DNA from 2 places in the Exiguobacterium sp. s145 genome. Region 2 is predicted to be linked to the other one. Evidence: a T-box and tRNA genes for the amino acid it is inferred to sense, from the RefSeq annotation. Region 2 holds a T-box; the other holds one or more tRNA genes.
What was found. The T-box of region 2 lies ahead of alaS (alanine--tRNA ligase). A T-box ahead of a tRNA ligase gene usually reads a tRNA of that ligase, here a tRNA-Ala.
Positions count from the first base shown of each region.

Region 1 (10,395 bases), on a different contig from region 2:
GAAGTTCTGGAGTTACTCGAACAACTCAACCGGACAGAAGGTCGGACGATCGTGATGGTGTTACACGATTTAAATCAAGCGGCACGTTTCGCCGATTACATCATCGCCATGAAACACGGCGAAGTCGTCAAAGCCGGAACGTGTGAGGAAGTCATCTCAAAAGACGTCCTCAAAGATGTATTCCATATCGATGCCGAAATCGGTCGTGATCCGCGCACGAATAAACCGATGTGTGTCACCTACAACTTAATTAAGGGAGACTGAATCATGAAAAAGCTTTTATTACCGGTTCTTTTATTGTTAACGCTTGTGATTGCCGCTTGTGGCAACACGGAGAAAAAAGAAGAGACCTCGTCTGCTGATACAAAAAAAGAAACGATTACCTATAAATCCGAAAAAGGTGACGTCGAAGTCCCGGCTGATCCAAAACGTGTCGTCGTCCTGGCTGGTTTCGCCGGCAACGTCATGGCACTCGACGTACCGCTCGTCGGTGTCGACTCGTGGTCAAAATCAAATCCGAAATTTGACCTGAAAGACGTCCAAGAAATCTCAGAAGAAAACGTCGAAAAAGTCATCGAACTCGAGCCGGATCTCATCATCGGATACGATACGACAAAAAACATCGATAAGTTCAAAGAAATCGCACCAACTGTCACGTACACATACGGCAAAGTCGACTACTTGACGCAACACATCGAAATCGGTAAATTGCTCAACAAAGAACAAGAAGCACGCGACTGGGTCAAAGACTTCAAAACACGTGCAGCAGACGCTGGAACAGAAATCAAAGCTAAAATCGGTGAAGATGCGACAGTTTCTGTCATCGAAAGCTTCGACAAACAACTCTACGTCTTCGGCGACAACTGGGGCCGCGGCACAGAAATCCTCTACCAAGAGATGAAATTGAAAATGCCGAAAAAAGTCACAGAGATGGCGTTAAAAGATGGCTACTACGCGTTATCACCGGAAGTCTTACCTGAATATGCAGGCGATTACCTGATCTTCAGCAAGACAGCAGAAGCGGATAACTCGTTCACAGAAACGGACACATACAAAAATATCCCTGCCGTTAAGAACAAGCAAGTCTACGAAGTGGATTCAAAAGAATTTTACTTCAACGATCCACTCACATTGGAACGTCAACTGGAGTTCTTCAAGAAAAGTTTCCTTGGCGCGTAACGTATACTAAAGGAGGGAGCCTCAATGCTCCCTCCTTTTTTGGATTCATACAAACTGGAGGCGATACCTGTGTCATCCGCTCGACTACCCTTTGGATTAAAAATTTCATTCGGACTGGTCCTCTTCGTCGTCATGTTTTGGATTTCGATGACGTTTGGTGCTGCTGATACGTCAATCCGTGAAGTCTGGAACGCCTTGACGTTTGGTCCGCTCAACGATAAAGCCAAAATCATTCAAGAAATTCGTCTCCCCCGGGAACTCGCCGCGATTCTCGTCGGTGCGGCACTCGGCGTCTCGGGTGCCATCATGCAGGCGATGACACGTAATCCTCTGGCGGATCCCGGTCTGCTCGGTCTAACAGCCGGTGCCAATGCGGCGCTTGCCTTAGCAATCGTCTTCATTCCCGGCATCAACTATTACGGCATCATGCTCGCCTGCTTCATCGGTGCTGCCCTCGGTGCGGCACTCGTTTTCGGAATCGGTGCTTCCCGTCAAGGCGGCTTCTCCCCGCTCCGGATCGTCCTCGCCGGATCGGCGATTTCCGCCTTCTTGTACGCGATTGCGGAAGGAATCGGGATCTACTTTAAAATTGCCCAGGACGTCTCTCAGTGGACGTCAGGCGGACTCGTCGGCACGACGTGGGGACAACTGCAAGCGATCACGCCGGTCATCGTCATCGGGACGGTGATTGCGATGATTTTCTCACGTCAGTTGACGATTCTCAGTCTGTCGGAAGAAGTCGCACTTGGTCTTGGTCAGAACATCACCCGGATCAAAGCTGTCTTGTACGTCGTCGTCATCCTGCTTGCCGGTGCTGCCGTCGCCTTAGTCGGCAACATGGCGTTCATCGGGCTGATGATTCCGCATATCGTCCGTGCGATCGTCGGGACCGATTACCGTTACATCCTGCCGATGACGGCTGTATTCGGAGCAACGTTCATGCTGCTTGCCGATACGATCGGTCGGACGCTGTTTGCACCGTACGAGACACCGGTCGTCGCAATCGTCTCGATGCTCGGTTTACCGTTCTTCTTATTGATTGTCCGTAAAGGAGGTCACGCATTCTCATGATGGAAACTCGTTTACGTCGCCGTCAACGCTTGATCTTTTTCATTTTAAGTGTGTTATTGCTCGGCACGATCGTTATAAGTATCGGTCTTGGTCCGGCATCCGTCTCATATGACCGTCTGTTGCCAACGTTATTCGGTCAAGGGACGTTCAAAGAAGATTTTGTTCTGTTCTCGCTCCGTCTGCCACGAATTATCATTACATTACTTGCGGGAATGGCGCTCGCCTTGTCCGGTTCGATTTTGCAAGGTATCACTCGGAATGAACTGGCCGATCCCGGCATTATCGGGATTAATACAGGAGCCGGTGTCGCGGTGGCGATTTTCTTCCTCTATTTCCCGGTTGATGTCGGCTCATTTATCTACGGATTACCGGTTGCTGCCTTCTTAGGTGCTTTAGTGACGGCCGTAGCCATTTACGCGCTTTCTTACGACCGGAATCGCGGCTTGCAACCGATCCGCCTGATTTTGACCGGCGTCGGCTTCTCGATGGCTTTATCCGGTATCATGGTCATCTTGATCTCATCGACGAAACGTGAGAAAGTCGACTTCATCGCCAAATGGCTCGCCGGTAACATCTGGGGGACGGACTGGACATTCGTCTACGCCTTGCTGCCCTGGCTGATCGTCTTGATTCCGTTTACGCTGTATAAAGCCAATAAACTCAATCTGCTCGCTTTAAACGAACCGGTCGCGATTGGTGTCGGGGTCGCGATTGAGAAGGAACGGATTCAACTGTTGCTGACAGCAGTCGCACTCGCGGCATCCGCTGTCTCCGTCACCGGCGGGATTTCCTTCATCGGCTTGATGGCACCGCATATCGCCCGTGCCCTCGTCGGTCCACGTCATCAATGGTTCTTGCCGATTGCGCTGTTGATCGGCGGCTGGTTGCTCGTCTTGGCCGATACGATCGGACGAAACATCGCTGATCCGGAAGGTGTTCCGGCCGGTATCGTCGTCGCACTGATTGGTGCACCGTACTTTATTTATCTGCTTCTGAAAAAGTAAGAAAACTGATCAACCAACAAGAAATGATTTCTTGTTTCACTCGCTTTCCTCAGGCGAGACACAAGCCAGTTTTCCTGTCCATTTGGACAGGAAAACTGGTCTTGTTTGTCTCTGACAGCGCAAGTTGCCTTGCGCTTCTTCCTGCAGGAGTCTCGTAAATCAAATCATTTCTAAAAAAACAACAGCGGCGAGAGGAAGTTAAACTTCCTCTCGCCGCTGTTGTTTTTTACGTATCGGTTCATCATTATTTAATATTTTACGCGTCGCGCTTCCCTTTCTGCTTCAATCAGCTCGCGTTCTGACAGATGCGTTGGATCCAGTCGTTTGATCCGCGAATCGACGAGACGATCAAGTGACAAGACGGACAGTAAAAAGACAAGAATCGGTCCGATCAGCGTTGGTCGCGACACATACGGAATCAAGAACTGGGACGCCACGACAAGCAGCAACTCGCTAATCGTAATGACGATGTACGGCAAGGCGAGATGATCCCAGACTTCCATCCGGTCAAATCGTTTCGTGAAGTAACGGTACTTCAACAAGCGGACGGTCCATTGGTAGCCGAGGACCGGAAGCAGTAAAAAGTAATGCATGGAGGCTTCGGAAAAATTTAAATCATCTGCCAGAAACAAAAAGATCACCAAGACGAGTAGAAAAAATACCGTTTGGACACGCCGGGCACGTTTCGTGAAGCGCAGATAGTCTTGTGTTCGTTGCCGTTGAATATTATTCATTTCCTAATCTCCTCTCACCACATTAGCTTCCCGGTTTACGGTACCGTTCGACTTCCCGCATCGTCACAAAGGCCGGATCGAGTTGTTTGGCTAGCGTGTTTAACCGCGAGACATATACTGTAATCGCAAACACCCAGAACAGAATCAGGGCGAACGCAACACCTGAATACTGGGGAAAGATCATTCCTGCATAGAATAAAATGATAGGGACAAGATACCCGAGCATCGAGGCGCGACCGACTTTCAAAACGGTCTGTTGATACAACTCAGCCGGCAGACGTTCTTTTAAAATCCGCAGACGCATGATTTCCCGGACGATACCGCCTAAACAAAGGATGGTAATCGTAAACGACGTAAACAGTCCCGTTTCCCAAAAACCCGGAATGAACCAGCCAATCACTGCGAGGATCAAAACCGGAACCGGTGTCAGATGTTGAAGTTTTTTGAGCGGCGGTCCCAGCAGATTTAATCGTGTATTTTTTTCAAGCAATGTATTCATCCTGTTTGTCTCCCGTTTCATATATTTTTGTATACTTCCTGATCACTGACAAAATCCGAATCATCGCGTCGCATACGGGTTTTAAACCATCGTTCCGACACTAAGTAAATCGGGATTAAAATCAGAAGAATTAATCCCCACGTCTGCCAAAACGCTTGATTCCCCGTCAGTATCAAAAGGATGGCAAACGTAACAGTTAACACAACGTTTTGGATAAGCCAAAACCGCCAGTAGCTCGTTGCCCGTTCTTCCCCGATATACGATTCAAGAATCTGGCGTTTTTTGACTTGATAACGCAGATTGGATCCAAGGAAAGCAACCGGAAACAACAGCGCCAGTAGAACCGAATCAAACAATGTCATTAAAATCCCGATCCCCATCAAAAGTAGAACTGTCCATAACCACTTCGTTCCTAACAGGTCTTTCTCCATGTAAGCCAGCGTCAATTCATGTAACCGTTCGTTCCGTGCCGTACGCATGATGTTCTCTCCTTTAGCTGTCATTCTTCCAAGTACTTCACGTGCTTATGCACTTCCTGATCACTGACGAAGTCGGGATCGCCTGACCGGGCCATTTTTTTAAACAACCAATCGGTCACAAAATAAATCGGAGCGAGAATCAGGATGACCCAAAACGTCATTTTCCATAAGGACAGATCACTCGTTTCGAGTATCACCATGAGCAATGAGCCATATAACACAATCTGAATGCCGAGCCACAGCATCGATTGTGTCATAACCTGGTCTTTTGAGAGATACCGTTCTAAAATCCTGCGTTTTTCCAGCTGAAACGGAAGATCAAAAATCAGATAAACAAGCGGCAACAGACCCAAATAAAGGGCGGAATCCATCGTTTCCGAAAAAATGCCGAGCGTCGCCGCCACGGCAGCCATCAGCCAGCCGTTTTTTTGAAGCTGACTCTTGTCGATATAGGCAAGTGTCAGTTCATGTAACCGTTCGTCCTTTGCCGTTTGCATCTGACTTTCCTCCTTCATCCCTGCTGGATTTCTGTTTCACTGATATAAGTCGGATCAATCTGTTTGGAACGGTACGTCAAGAAACGCCGGCAAAGCCAGTAAAACGGGATGACGAAAAGACATAGTCCAAGCAAAAAGGTCGTACCTGACCGATTGGCCGTCAGAATAATCAAGGCTGCGAGCGCTCCGTACTGAAACAATCCGACGCCGACATGAAGACGGAACAGACGGTCTGCTGCTTCTTTTGAGGTGTGACGGGCAACGATTTGAAAACGGCGGCGTTGCCTCACGACATCGTATATGAAATAGAGAATCGGAATAATCAAAGCAAGGATTGGTTGTTCGAGTAGCTGGCTGGCGAATAAAAAGAGTGCCAAGACAGCCCATAATTTAGCGGTCGTCCGTTGATGCATCTGTTGATAGAGTTCTTTTAATTCCATCTGTTGTCCTGTCACAGCATTCATTCCAACACGTTCCTCCCCATCATTTCTTAATGTAATATACTTACATTTTACCAATTATGTTTCAAAAAAAAAGAAACTTCTAAAAAGAAGTTTCTAGGCCGAGACTTGGATGATTAAATAAATGACACTGTATGCCACAATGGCGAGCGGAATCATGGCGACGCCGATCAACCAACCATTCTTATCCCGAATTCCGAGATACAGAACCAGACAGCCGACGATGAAGGCAATGAGTGTAGTAAATGGATTCATAAGAGTTCCCCCTCAAGAAAAATAACCTATTCAGAAATTTCCCCTTTAGAGGACTCGATAAACCATTCGATTGTTCTAAACGCATGCACATATTTTATTCAACTAAAAAAAGTATCAAAGACCTTAAAAATCAAGGCTTTGATACTTCTTTAAAGAAGAATTACTTCATTATGGAGACTATCGGGCTCGAACCGACGACCTTTTGGCTGCCAGCCAAACGCTCTCCCAGCTGAGCTAAGCCCCCGTGTGTTTCTATAATGAGTATAACCATTGCTGTTCACTTTTTCAATATAAAATTAGACCGCTTACAAAAAAAATCTCCTTCACCTTGCGGGTAAAGGAGAATCTTCTATTATTTGTTCAACTCACGCATAAGATCCGCCTGTCGCTCCAGTTCCGCCTCCTGCTCGAGAATCAGCACTTTTTTGTACGTCCGTGCTGAGATGATGATGCTGATTTCATATAACACGAACAACGGAACAGAAATCATCAAATGCGATGTGATATCGGGCGGTGAGATCAACGCCGCAATCACGAACAGCGCAAAATATGCATACTTCCGATTCTTCCGCATGAAGAACGGCGTCACGAGTCCGAGGCGTGTCAAAAACATCGTCACGACCGGCAACTGGAACAACACACCGAACGGAATCGTCAACCGTATCAGGAAACTGAAGTAGTTCTCGACGCCGATGACCTGTTCAATCCCAAGCTCTTGCCCGAGTTCCGTCGATACTTCGAGTAAAAACGGCAACAGCCAAAAATAAGAAAACGAAATACCCGCAAGGAATAAGAAAAACGTCACGGGAATATACGTCAACGTCGCTTTTTGTTCTTGGTCGTGCAGACCGGGACGGATGAATGCCCAAAGCTGATACATCCAAAACGGGGACGCCAAGACGATTGCGATGATGAACGCAAGATTCAGATATAACATCAGTGGATCAACAACGTTAAACGCATTCAGCCCAATTCCGAGTTCCTTTAAGTCGGCCTGTAAGAAACGGACGAGCGGCCGGACGAGCGGAAAGGCTGCGATAAACATGACCACTACAATGATGAGCGACCAGATGATCCGCTTACGCAGTTCATCTAAGTGCGATGTCACACTCTGTTCTTGATCGATCGCCATGATTCACTCACTTCTCTTTCATTTCGTCCTTTTTGTCCTTATCATCTTCCATGATGCCGTTCGTTGCGCTCTTGAACTCTTTTAACGTCTGTCCGGCAGCGCGGCCGAGTTCCGGTAATTTCTTCGGTCCGAAGATGATTAAGGCGACGACACCAATCAAAGCGATGCTCCCCGGTCCAATACCAAGTGTTAACGGGATTAAGTTTTCCATTATGATTTCACTCCTTCAGCTGATTGCGAATAATGCTTCATAAAATACACGAGCGACTGCAGCTCGATTGACAAATCGATGTGATGCACCCGAACGTGGGCCGGTACATTCAACCGGGCCGGTGTAAAGTTCAAAATGCCGGTCACACCATACTCTACTAACTCATCTGCCACTGACTGGGCGAACTGAGACGGTACCGTCAAGATGGCGACGTCGACATTGTTCGCTTTGATTTGTTCTTTCATATCTGACACATGATAAATCGGAACGTCCTGCGTCGTCGTTCCGACCTTGTCCTCATCGGCGTCAAACGCGATGACGATACGAGTACTATTATTCTTTAAAAAGTTATAATTTGCAAACGCTGTTCCGAGATGTCCGACCCCGATTAAGGCGACATTCGTGACCTCGTCTTGGTTGAGTGTCTTTCGGAAAAATGTTAACAAATGTTGAACATTATAACCGTACCCTTTTTTCCCTAACGCCCCAAAGTAGGAAAAGTCACGACGGATCGTCGCGGAGTCGACTTTGACCGCTTCGCTGAGCTCTGCTGACGAGACGCGCAACTTGCCGGAGTTATAAAGACTCTGGATAAAACGATAATATAACGGCAGCCGTTTCGCCGTTGCTTGTGGTATTTTTGTGTCTGGCCCATTCATACTGCAGTTCCCCCTTCGGCCACGTTCTGACGTGGCACCCAAATCAATGCAAAGAATTCTACTCCCCTTGATTGTAAACCACTTCACATAGAGTAACAAATATTATATTCGGCAGGATTTTTCGTGATAGACTAAAGGGTGGAAGGATGGATGGATATGATTCTCTTACAAGTAAACCAACTCTCAAAATCATTCGGCGTCGAGCCGATTTTAGACAATATTAAACTCGAAGTACAGGAACGGGACCGGATTGCCCTCGTCGGACGAAATGGTGCCGGAAAATCGACACTTTTAAAAATCATCGCTGGGGAGCTGTCACATGACTCGGGCGAGATCATGAAAAGCAAGGAAGTCCGGATCGGTTATCTTGCGCAGGACAGCGGACTTGAATCAAACGAATCGATTTGGAACGAGATGCTGACTGTTTTTGAGCATCTGCAGGATCAGGAACGGGCGCTTCGCCGGATGGAAATTGAAATGGGCATGGAGCACATTTTAAATGATCCGACTGCCTATGACCGTCTCCTGAAAACATACGATCAAGCGCAACACGACTTCTCGGAAGCCGGCGGCTATCAGTTCGAAGCCAACATCCGCTCCGTCTTACACGGGATGCGCTTTTATCCGGACGATTATTCCCGACGGATTCAGACGCTTTCTGGTGGACAGCGGACCCGGCTCGCCCTCGCGAAAATGTTGCTGCAGGCACCGGAACTGCTGATTCTCGATGAGCCGACCAATCACCTGGACATCGATACACTGTCCTGGCTTGAAAGTTACTTGTCCGGTTACCGCGGCGCTGTCCTGATCGTTTCCCATGACCGGTATTTCCTCGACCAAGTCGTCAACGTCGTCTATGAATTGTCCCGGAACGTCTCCCGGAAGTTTACCGGTAATTATACAAAGTATCTCGAACAAAAAGCGGCACTCTACGAACAGGAAATGAAACAGTTCGAACAGCAGCAGGAAGATATCGCGAAGATGCAGGATTTCATCCAGCGCAACATCGCCCGGGCAACGACAACGAAACGGGCGCAAAGCGTCCGCAAGCGCCTCGAAAAGGTCGACCGGATCGACCGGCCGGACGGTGACGAACGCAGTACGGTCCTGTCGTTCCCAATCGAAAAGCAGAGCGGCAATGATGTGCTGCAGGTCAACCAACTCGCGGTCGGCTACGAAGAAGCCGTCTCGAAAAACATTACCTTCCGCCTGCAACGTGCGGAGTCCCTTGCGCTTGTCGGACCAAACGGAATCGGCAAGTCGACACTGCTGAAAGTGCTCGTCGGCCGTCTGAAACCGTTATTCGGAGAGTACCGGTTCGGAACCGGCGTCTCAATCGGTTACTACGATCAGGAGCAGGCGGAACTCAATGACCGTAACCGGGTCATTGATGAAATCTGGAACGAATGGCCGTTGATGCGCGAACAGGAAGTCCGGTCCGTGCTTGGTCAGTTCCTCTTCAGCGGTGATGATGTCTTCAAACTCGTCCATGAATTATCGGGCGGGGAACGAGGACGTCTGGCGCTCGCAAAACTGAAGTTACGCAAAACGAATCTGCTTGTCCTCGATGAGCCGACGAACCACTTGGATCTTGATTCGAAGATGGTCCTCGAGAATGCCCTCGTCGACTACGAAGGGACCCTGCTGTTCGTTTCCCATGACCGCTACTTCATTGACCGCGTCGCGACGCGTGTCATCGAAATGAGTTCAGACGGTGTGACCGATTACCTCGGCGACTACTCGTATTACATGGAGAAAAAAGCCGAGAAAGAAGAAATCGCCCGCCTCGAAGCGGAAGAAGCGAAAGCAATCAAAGTCGCATCGACGAAGACGATTGACAAGGAAGCCCAAAAAGAAGCACGTAAAAAGAAACAGCAACTCGAACAGCTCGAGCAAGAGATCGAACGGTTGGAGAACCGGTCGGTTGAAATCGAACAGCTGTTGTGTGAACCGGAAGTCTTTAATGATATTCCGAAAGCGACCGCCCTGTCGGCAGAACGTGATCAGATCGACGTCGATTTGCTTGAGCTGATGGAACAGTGGGAGTCGTTCCACTGATGCGATCGAAAAGTTATCTGATCAATCTGATCCAAGGATTATTGTCCGGTGTCCTCTACTTCGTCCCGATGTATGCGGACTATGTCTCGGCTTTCATTCGTCCGGATGCCTTTAATGCCGTGTACCCGTTGTTCATCCTGATTTCCTGCATGATCG
Region 1 covers NZ_JACSMV010000004.1:115,330-125,724, forward strand. Annotated here, with positions in the region: gene KNQ07_RS06360 (ABC transporter ATP-binding protein) at 1-264, shown strand, start outside; gene KNQ07_RS06365 (iron-hydroxamate ABC transporter substrate-binding protein) at 268-1,179, shown strand; gene KNQ07_RS06370 (FecCD family ABC transporter permease) at 1,204-2,250, shown strand; gene KNQ07_RS06375 (FecCD family ABC transporter permease) at 2,247-3,254, shown strand; gene KNQ07_RS06380 (hypothetical protein) at 3,503-3,988, opposite strand; gene KNQ07_RS06385 (hypothetical protein) at 4,011-4,487, opposite strand; gene KNQ07_RS06390 (hypothetical protein) at 4,505-4,966, opposite strand; gene KNQ07_RS06395 (hypothetical protein) at 4,987-5,463, opposite strand; gene KNQ07_RS06400 (hypothetical protein) at 5,478-5,927, opposite strand; gene KNQ07_RS06405 (hypothetical protein) at 6,021-6,179, opposite strand; tRNA gene KNQ07_RS06410 (tRNA-Ala) at 6,351-6,423, opposite strand; gene tatC (twin-arginine translocase subunit TatC) at 6,532-7,311, opposite strand; gene KNQ07_RS06420 (twin-arginine translocase TatA/TatE family subunit) at 7,319-7,522, opposite strand; gene KNQ07_RS06425 (redox-sensing transcriptional repressor Rex) at 7,522-8,181, opposite strand; gene KNQ07_RS06430 (ABC-F family ATP-binding cassette domain-containing protein) at 8,338-10,239, shown strand; gene KNQ07_RS06435 (hypothetical protein) at 10,239-10,395, shown strand, end outside.
Region 1: it encodes a tRNA-Ala, which carries the amino acid that the T-box ahead of alaS (alanine--tRNA ligase) is inferred to sense. The anticodon was not compared.

Region 2 (10,395 bases):
GTGTGGCTACTTCCTTGATCAATTTACCGGCATGGTACCCTTGATCGATTAAGTCTTTTGAGACACTCGCAACGAGGTTGACTTTGTCTCCCTGCGCACTACCGAGGACGATGATTGCCGAACCGAGACTTGACTTCAGTTCGTCCATCATGCCGCGAAGGGCATCCATATCCGAGACGTCGACTTGCTTCGCAAGCACCTGGACGCCGTTGATCTGCTCGACATCATCTTTAAGTGACGCCGCTTCGATGTTTGCAAGTTTTGCCTGCAATGATTCGTGTGCCCGTTCCGTTTCGCGAAGCTGAACTTGAAGTGCTTCGATTCGTCCCGGTACTTCCGTCGTTTTCGTTTTCAGGACACGTGCTGCCTGCTCGAGTGTCTGCAGGTGACCGTTCATGACATGGTAAGCGCCTGCTCCTGTAACAGCTTCGATCCGTCGTGTGCCGGCTCCGATGCCTGATTCGGAAACAATCTTGAACAGACCGATTTCTGCTGTATTGCGGACGTGGATTCCGCCACAGAGTTCGATCGAATAGGTTCCAGCCGAAACGACACGAACCGTCTCGCCGTATTTTTCACCGAATAGTGCCATTGCCCCTTTTGCTTTTGCATCAGCAATGTTCATTTCTTCAATTTCGACTGCAAGTGATGCCCAAATTGCTTGGTTGACATCCTGTTCGATTGTTGCTAATTCTTCAGTCGTCACTGCTCCAAAGTGCGAGAAGTCAAAGCGCAGACGATCCGCTGAAACAAGTGAACCAGCTTGGTTGACGTGTGTTCCGAGTGTGTCTTTCAACGCTTTATGCAACAAGTGGGTTGCCGTATGGTTTTTCGTGATGGCTTGACGCGATGATGCTTCGACCGCGGCATGAACGGATGCATCAGCTAAAGCAATCCCTGTCCGGACCACAACGGTATGCAGATTTTGACCGTTTGGTGCTTTTTGAACATCTTTGACATCGAGGACGAAATCCGGACCCGTAATCGTTCCTGAGTCTGCCACTTCTCCGCCACTCTCTGCATAAAACGGTGTAACATCAAGCAACAATTGTGCTTCTTCGCCGGCAGCGACTTCTGTCACTCGTTCTCCATCATGCAACAAAGCAATGATTTTTGCATCCGTCTCAAGGTCCGTATAACCAACGAATTGACTTGGAACAGTCAAAGTTGCCAATACTTCTGATTGTTGTTGCATCGAACCGCCGTCTTCACGGGCAGCACGGGCACGTTTCCGTTGCTCATCCATCGCCAGTTTAAACCCTTCTTCATCGACGGACATCTGATGATCTTCCGCGTATTCAACCGTCAGTTCGAGCGGGAAACCGTACGTATCATACAAACGGAAAGCATCTTCTCCGCTGATGACATGTTCGCCGTTATTTTTGGCTGCTTGTGCCACTGTGTTCAGGATGGCAAGACCATCATGCAGTGTCTCGTGGAATCGCTCTTCCTCGTTTTTGATGACACGTTTGATGAAATCTGCTTTTTCCGGAACTTGCGGATAAAAATCGACCATGACGCTGCCGACTGTATCAACGAGTTCGTACATGAACGGACGTTCGATTCCGAGCATTTTTGCATAACGGACAGCACGACGGAGCAGTCGGCGTAAGACATAACCGCGTCCTTCGTTCGAAGGCAACGCTCCGTCTCCGATGGCAAAAGCAACCGTACGGATATGGTCCGCGATGACTTTGAACGCGACATCCAGTTTTGTGTCTTCGCGATAACGTTTACCGCTGATTTCTTCCGTTTTGTGGATGATCGGCATGAACAAGTCCGTGTCAAAGTTCGTCGGTACGTCCTGCATGACGCTCGCCATCCGCTCAAGACCCATTCCGGTATCGATGTTTTTACGCGGTAATTCTGTATAGTTGCCATGTCCGTCATGATTATATTGACTGAACACGATATTCCAGATTTCAAGGTATCGTTCGTTCTCGCCGCCCGGATAGAGTTCAGAGTCGTTCGGATCATCTCCGAAAGCCGGTCCACGGTCGAAGAAAATCTCCGTGTTCGGACCGGAAGGACCTTCACCGATTTCCCAGAAGTTATCTTTAAGCGGGATGATGCGCTCGGCCGGAACACCCAGTTCGAGCCAGATTTGCCGGGCAGCATCGTCTTCCGGGTGAATCGTTACAGAAAGACGATCCGGATCAAGACCGTACCATTCATCACTCGTCAAGAGTTCCCAGCCCCATTTGATCGCATCTTCGCGGAAGTAATCGCCGACCGAAAAGTTTCCGAGCATTTCAAAAAAAGTATGGTGACGTGCTGTTTTCCCGACGTTTTCGATATCGTTCGTCCGGATCGATTTCTGTGCGTTGACAATCCGTGGATTTTGCGGAATGACCCGTCCGTCAAAATATTTTTTTAACGTAGCAACACCTGAGTTGATCCAAAGTAACGTCGGATCCTCAATTGGAACGAGTGATGCACTTGGTTCGATTGCGTGCCCTTTAGACTGGAAAAAGTCGAGATACATTTGACGGATTTGTGCACCCGTCAACGGTTTTAATGGTTTCATCGAAAATACCCCCATTGATTAATTTGTCCTGAACGCAAAAAAAACGATACATTCATCCCTGAAAAGGGACGAAAGCATCGCTCTCGTGGTACCACCCTCGTTCGTAAAGACAACTGCTCCCTTTACCTCGAAAAATCCGTTAACGGAGATTAACCGCAAGTGTTTGCACTCGACTCCGGAAGGAGCTTCAATCGAATCGTCATGAAGATGGTTCCAGCAATTCCATCTCTCTCTGGTCATGAAAACTACGATTTACTTGTCTTCCATCAACGTTTTGCGTCCATTCATCTACCGTGATTATTACCTATCTGATGCATTCAGTCAAGTCTTTGTCATACCGCCGAGCCGTTCAATGAGCCGTGTCCGCCGGCGCGGCTCTTCCTCTTGTGATGCTTTATGGAAGGCACGGGGATCTCCGAACAACAGCAGACTGGCTTTGGCCCGAGTGACGGCTGTATAGATGAGATTCCGGGAATGCTTGAAGGCACCGGTGAAAAAGACCGGCATCAACACAATCGGAAACTCCGATCCTTGCGCTTTATGAATCGTAATCGCGTAAGCATGCGTAAATTGATCCCAGTCACTCCGGTTATATTCAACTTCCGTCTGATCGAACCGGGCAATGATTTTATCGACTTTATCCACGTTCTCCTTCGCAAAGAAGATATTGACGATTTCACCGATGTCACCGTTGTAGACATTCTCTTCCGCATTGTTGACGAGCTGAAGAATCTTGTCTCCGCTCCGGTAAATCCGTGTCCCCTGTTTGACTTCCCGTTTTTTCGGCGCTTCCGGATTGTAGACTTTTTGCAGAACGATATTCAATTCGTCGATGCCCACCTGTCCGCGGTACGTCGGCGCTAAAATTTGAACGTCAAACTTCGAATATCCTTTCGCCAGTGCTTTTTCTGCAAAAGCCGCGATACCGCGCAACGATTCCTGCGGAGCAAGCGAATAAAAACGACGGTCGGATAAAGGGGCCAGCAAATCAGCTGACGTGACCCGGTTTTTTAAATCGTGGGCCAACCGGAGAATCGAGGAATCTTCGGCCTGCCGATGGACGACGTTGAGCCGGACGACCGGAATACCGTCCGTATCCATCAAGTCGGCAAGGACTTGTCCCGGACCGACCGACGGCAGCTGGTCCCGGTCGCCGACGAATAAAATCTTCATGCCGTTTGGCACGGCCCGTAACAAACTCGATAACAGATAGATGTCGATCATGGACGATTCATCGATGATCAGTACTTTACCGGCAATCGGTTGGTCTTCGTCCAGCTGGAAGTTCGTCCCGTCATATTTTAATAAGCGGTGAATGGTCATCGCCGGAACGTCCGTTGCTTCCGACAGCCGTTTGGCCGCCCGTCCGGTTGGTGCGACGAGCACATACGGATAGACTTCGCCTGACTTGACCTGACTTTTTTCAAGCGGCCAATCATGGATTTCCTGAAGCGCATGCAAAATCCCTTTGATGACCGTCGTCTTCCCCGTACCGGGTCCGCCCGTCAGGACCATCAGCGGTGCCTTGACCGCAAGCTCAATCGCCTCCCGTTGCTGAACGGCGTATTCCATACCAAACCGTTCTTCGAGTTGACCGATGGCTGACAAAATTGTCGCCACATCGACTTCCTGCTCGGATCCGTTCGCCATGACACGGGCCAACTCTTTTGCCGCCCGGACTTCCGCATAGAAAATCGTCGGCAGATACAAACAACCTTCTTCGAGTTTGACCTTATCTTCCGTCAGCAACAGCTCGATGGCTTGTTCCAGGCGTTCACCCGGATCCTCACCGAGTAGACGCGGTGCCCGCTGTAACAGGGATTCGACCGTCGCGAATGCATGCCCTTCTCCCGCTTCCTGCTCCAGTATATGCATGATGGATGCCGCGACCCGTTCCGGATGCAATCCGACAAGTCCGAGATGCGAGGCAATTTGGTCGGCCGTCTTAAAACCGATTCCGCTGACCTCATACATCAAGGAATAAGGATTTTCACGAATTCTCGCCATCGCATCCCCTTCGTACGCTGCATAAATCTTTGCTGCGAGTTTTGGGGTGACATCAAACGGTGCTAAAAAAAGCATCAGTTGATCGACACCGTATAAGGTCGCGAGCCGGCTGAAGATGACATCCGCCTGCTTCTGTTTTAACCCGGGGACACGATCGAGTGCTTTACTGTCCTTTAAGATGATGTCAATGGCATCTTCACCGAGCGCATCAACGATATTTTTCGCTGTTTTCGGACCAATGCCGGTAAACGATCCGTTCGTCAAAAAACGGACGGCAGCGTGTTTCGTCATCGGGACCGAACGCCGGATCAACTCTGCTTTTAGTTGTTTGCCAAATCGCGGATGATCAATCAACCGTCCGAACGCTTGATACGTTCCGCCGAGTTCGATTCCGACACCGGTTCCCGTAACGACAAGCTCCGTTTCTTTTAGTTCAAAGTTTTTTTCCTTGATCGCCATCAGGACGATGGAATGGGCTTCTTCTTCGGAGGAAAAAAGCACACGTTTGATACGACCGACTACTTGATGGGGGTGCTCCATCACTCCACCTGCTCTCTTTCTGGACTCCGTTACTCAGTTATTATCATAGCACTCGTTTAAGGGATTTTAAATGAGGGAAACATTCCTTGATATATTATCTGAATGGAGGAACAAACATGGGACGTTTACCGATCGCAGGATTATGTGAATTAGTTTTAGAAGTGCAGGACATGGACCGGGCCGTCGCCTTTTGGAACGGAACGCTCGGTATTCCAATCGTTGAACAATGGGCACCGGAAGATGCAGAGCCGAGTCATGAACAGGAAAAACAGGATGGGATTTGGGCGACATGGTTGTACATCGGAGGAAACACCCGTCTCGGGCTTTGGCTCAAACGGGACTTTATGATGGAAGAACGGACCGTCAAAAACCTTCCCGTGACAGAGTGGGACAGTCTGTATGATGAAGGCGGCGTTCATGTCCACTGTGCCTTTTATATTGAGAAAGACGAATTTAACGAAGCACTTGATTTGCTTCGGGGTGCATCGATTGACGTCAAGATTCGGGAATGGGATGAACAAGAGACGTCTAATGACAAGGAATACTCGGCTTATTTTAAAGATACGGAAAACAATGTTATTGAGCTTTATACGAAAAATATGGATGAAGCCTATGAGGAATTTTCCGGTCCGCCGCTTCGCATCGTCCGCGAAATCGGGCACTAAGAAAGACTCTGCTGTATCGATTGCCACAAGCCGTCGACAGCAGAGTCTTTTCCTGGTTATTTTAGTAAGGCATCCATTTTCGCTTTGGCATCCTGCGCCAGCGTATGGTTTGGTTGATAGGCAAGAACGGTTTCGAGCTCTGTATAACATGCTTCCTGCTGACCTAAAAAGGCCAGTGCGATGGCATAGTTGTAACGGGCATCCGTATGTGTTTCTTCGAGCAACAGAACTTGTTCGAAAATTTCAGCCGCTTCTTCGATCTGCTCGTTCTGAGCAAGAGCAAGACCATACTGGAAGGCGATTTCGACATCCACCCCGTTCAGTTCCGTCGCCTGTTTCAAACGCGGAATCCCCCGAACCGGATCCCCGAGCTTTTGATACGTCAGACCGAGCATGAAATGGAGATCGGCATCATCGAGTCCGTGCAGCAAAGCAAGACGTAATGACTCTTCCGCCTCTACCAATAAATCCGCCGAGAAGTATAAGGCGCCTTTGGCATAATGGGCACTGGCGAACGTCGGATCAATCGTCAAGGCTTTATCGTAAAACCGGAGTGCCCGGTCGGCATCGTCCATCGATTGGAGTAATGTCCCCAAGTTGACGTAACCGGTCGGGTCGTTCGGCTGTTCTTCAATGGCATCATTAAAAGCTTGAGCCGCTAATTCATAATTACCCGATTCTAAATGTCGGAATCCGACTTCGTTGTAATTCATCCCAATCTCTCCCTTATGCAAGATACGTTAATGCTTGACCTGCTTTGTAGGCATCGTCAATCGTTGCTCCGCCGAGACAGACATCTCCGTCATAAAAGACGACGGCTTGTCCGGGAGTAATCGCCCGTTGCCGTTCGTCGAATGCAACGTCTAGACGTCCGCCGTCGAGGACACGGACCGTGACCGGTGTATCCGTCTGACGGTAACGGAACTTCGCCGTACAGCGGAATTCTGTTCCGGCCGGCATCGTTGCCGTCCAGCTGATGTCAGAGGCATATAATCCTTCTGAATAAAGCAATTCATTGTGGAATCCTTGCTCAACGAACAAGATGTTGTCTTGCAGGTTTTTCCCGACGACGAACCACGGCTCACCGTCTCCACCAATTCCAAGACCGTGACGTTGTCCCATCGTGTAATACATCAGACCGTCATGACGCCCCATTGTTTTACCGTCGAGTGTCCGCATTTCACCCGGTTGTGCCGGCAGATACTGACTGAGGAACTGTTTGAAGTTCCGTTCCCCGATGAAACAAATACCGGTTGAATCTTTTTTCTTGGCCGTCGCAAGGTTCGCTTCCTCGGCGATTTTCCGGACTTCTGATTTTTCCATGTGTCCGATCGGGAACATCGCTTTCGCAATCTGATCCTGCGACAGTTGGTTCAGGAAATACGTTTGATCCTTGTTTGTATCGACGCCGCGCAATAATTTATGCTCCCCGTCTTCATAGACGGCACGGGCATAATGACCTGTCGCGACGAAATCGGCGCCTAAGCGCATCGCATGGTCAAGAAATGCCTTGAACTTGATTTCTTTATTACACATGACGTCCGGATTCGGTGTTCGGCCGAGTTTATATTCATCCAAGAAATACGTAAAGACTTTGTCCCAGTACTCTTTCTCGAAATTGACCGCATAATAGGGAATACCGATTTGATTGGCGACGGCGATGACATCTTCATAATCTTCCGTTGCTGTACAAAATCCGTTTTCATCTGTATCGTCCCAGTTTTTCATAAAAATCCCGATGACGTTGTATCCTTGTTCTTTTAATAAATAAGCCGTAACGGACGAATCGACACCGCCGGACATACCGACGACGACCGTTGTTTCCTCCGGTGCTTTAGCGCGTGTATTCATTATTTTCACCTCTTAATTGTTCTGAAACGATTTTACGACATCTATCAGGCCTTGCGCGAGCAGTTCGACTTGTGACACGTCGTTTCCCCGGCCAAAGCTGATCCGGACCGATTGTTTCGTCCGCGGATTTTCACCATACATTGCTGACAGGACATGTGACGGTTCGACCGATCCTGCCGTACAGGCACTTCCGCTCGAAACGGCAATCCCCCGCATGTCGAGCATAATCAAAAACGGTTCGATCTCGACGTCCGGGAAGTACAGGTTGAGAACTTGCGGCAATCCGTCTGTCCCGTTGACTTCAAACTCAATCGTTGAGGAACGAAGCCGTTCGAGCAATGTACGCCGCAACAGTTGATACTGTTCAAACTGTTTTTCGCGTTCCGTTGCCGTCAGCCGGACTGCTTCCGCAAAACCGACGATACCGGCAACATTTTCCGTTCCGGCACGACGCTTTCGTTCCTGTTCCCCGCCATACGATTGAGGAGCCAGTTTGACGGCAGAACGGATATATAATAAGCCGACGCCTTTTGGTCCGTTGATTTTATGACTTGATGCCGACAGCAAATCGATTTGCATCGCTTCCACGTCAATCGGCGACTTCGCAAAGACTTGGACGGCATCGGTATGGAAAATAATCTGTTGTTCCCGGAGGAAACGACCACATGCCGCAATCGGCTGGACCGTTCCGACCTCATTGTTTCCGAACATGATCGATACTAGAATCGTATCTGGCCGAACGGCTGCCCGTAACGCCTCTTCCGTTATGATGCCGGACTCCGGTATTTCAAGATACGTCACGTCGAATCCCCGCTTTTCCAGTTCCTCGAACGCATGGAGCACGGCATGGTGTTCAAACCGTGTCGTGATGACATGACGGCCTTTCGACTGATACTGCATCGCGGCACCGATGATGGCATAGTTATCCGACTCCGTGCCGCCGCTCGTAAAGAGAATTTCCGTCGGTTTGGCGTTCAGTTCCGTTGCCATCATTCTTCGCGCCGTGTCAATCGCAGCCCGTCCCGTCCGTCCGAATGCATGGACGCTTGACGGATTCCCGAATTGCTCGAGCATGTAAGGCGTCATCTTTTCCAAAACTTCCGGCCGCATCGGCGTTGTTGCCGCGTGATCAAAATACATCATCGTTTTTTCACCTCTCATATATAAAACATGTAACCCGTGTCATCTTCTTCGGCTAAATCTTTTAATGTCGTCGTATCCAAAACTTGATCGACGGCACTTTGAATTTTATCCCACAATTTTCGTTTCGTCACTTCGTCACAATTATCGCCTTCAACGACGACAAGCGGACCTTCAAGCAGACGGATGATATCCCCTGCTGTGATTTCTTCGGCCGAACGGCCTAATTTATATCCACCGTATGCTCCGCGGACACTTTTGACGAGACCGCCGTTTCGGAGCGGGGCAATCAATTGCTCCAGATAATGTTCAGACAGGTCGTACATCTGGGCAATTTTTTTTAAAGACAACGGCTTTGCCTCGCCTCCTTTGGCGAGTGCAATCATGATTGTCAGACCATAACGGCCTTTTGTCGAGATTTTCATCATGCGAAAAGACATCCTTTCTAGTATAGTAGTAGCTAAAAGTTGAAAGAAGGAACGCTACCTATGGCTAATTTATTTGAATCACATTCTCCGGCCGGTCCGCTCGCCAATCGGATGCGCCCTCAATCACTGGACGAAATCGTTGGCCAACGCCATTTGATCGGAGAATCAACCTTGTTGCGCCGGGCAATTCTCGCCGACCGGCTTGGGACGGTTATTTTTTACGGACCACCGGGAACCGGAAAAACGACGCTTGCCCGTGTCATTTCCAGTTATACGAAATCGGCATTCGAACAGCTGAATGCTGTCACGGCAAAACTGGATCAGTTGCGTGAAGTTTTAAAAGCAGCCGAATCCCGACTGCAGTTTGATCAACAAAAAACGATTTTATTTTTGGATGAAATTCATCGTTTCAATAAAATGCAACAGGATGCTTTACTGCCTGCACTCGAAGCCGGAACGATCACGCTGATTGGCGCGACGACGGAAAATCCAAGTTTTGAAGTCAATGCCGCTCTGTTATCGCGGGCAACTGTCTTCCGGTTTGAAACGCCGACGACAGATGATTTACGGGTCGTCCTCCACCGGACGTTACATGATACGGAACGTGGTCTCGGCAAATATCCGATTACCGTCACAGAAGAAGCGGTCGATCATTATGTCAAACTGTCGGACGGGGATTACCGGGCACTGCTCAACGCACTCGAACTCGCCGTTTTAACGACACCGGAAATTGACGGTGAAATTACGATTGATCTTGCCGTAGCGGAAGAATCGATTCAGCAAAAAGCCTTGAAATATGATAAGGACGGAGACCGGCATTACGATGTCATCTCGGCTTTTATCAAATCGATTCGCGGCTCGGATCCCGATGCTGCCCTGTACTGGCTTGCCGTCATGATTGAGGCCGGGGAAAGCCCCCGCTTCATCGTCCGTCGCCTCTATGTCCACGCGGCAGAAGATATCGGATTATCGGATCCGCAAGCTTTGCTGATTGTGGACGCCTGTGCCCGGGCCTGTGAATACATCGGTTTTCCGGAGGCACGGATCCCGCTCGCCGAAACGGTGCTGTATCTTGCGACGGCACCGAAATCAAACACGGTCATTACCGCGATTGATCAGGCACTCGAACTCGTCCGTCGATCGGACGGCGGTCCGGTTCCACCGCATTTACGGGACGCTCATCATGCAGGTGCTGCAGCACTTGGTAATGGTGTCGAATATCAGTATCCACACCAGT
Region 2 covers NZ_JACSMV010000001.1:170,678-181,072, reverse strand. Annotated here, with positions in the region: gene alaS (alanine--tRNA ligase) at 1-2,527, opposite strand, end outside; T-box leader at 2,589-2,806, opposite strand; gene recD2 (SF1B family DNA helicase RecD2) at 2,849-5,074, opposite strand; gene KNQ07_RS00835 (VOC family protein) at 5,191-5,739, shown strand; gene KNQ07_RS00830 (tetratricopeptide repeat protein) at 5,796-6,452, opposite strand; gene mnmA (tRNA 2-thiouridine(34) synthase MnmA) at 6,466-7,590, opposite strand; gene KNQ07_RS00820 (cysteine desulfurase family protein) at 7,603-8,733, opposite strand; gene cymR (cysteine metabolism transcriptional regulator CymR) at 8,748-9,155, opposite strand; gene KNQ07_RS00810 (replication-associated recombination protein A) at 9,219-10,395, shown strand, end outside.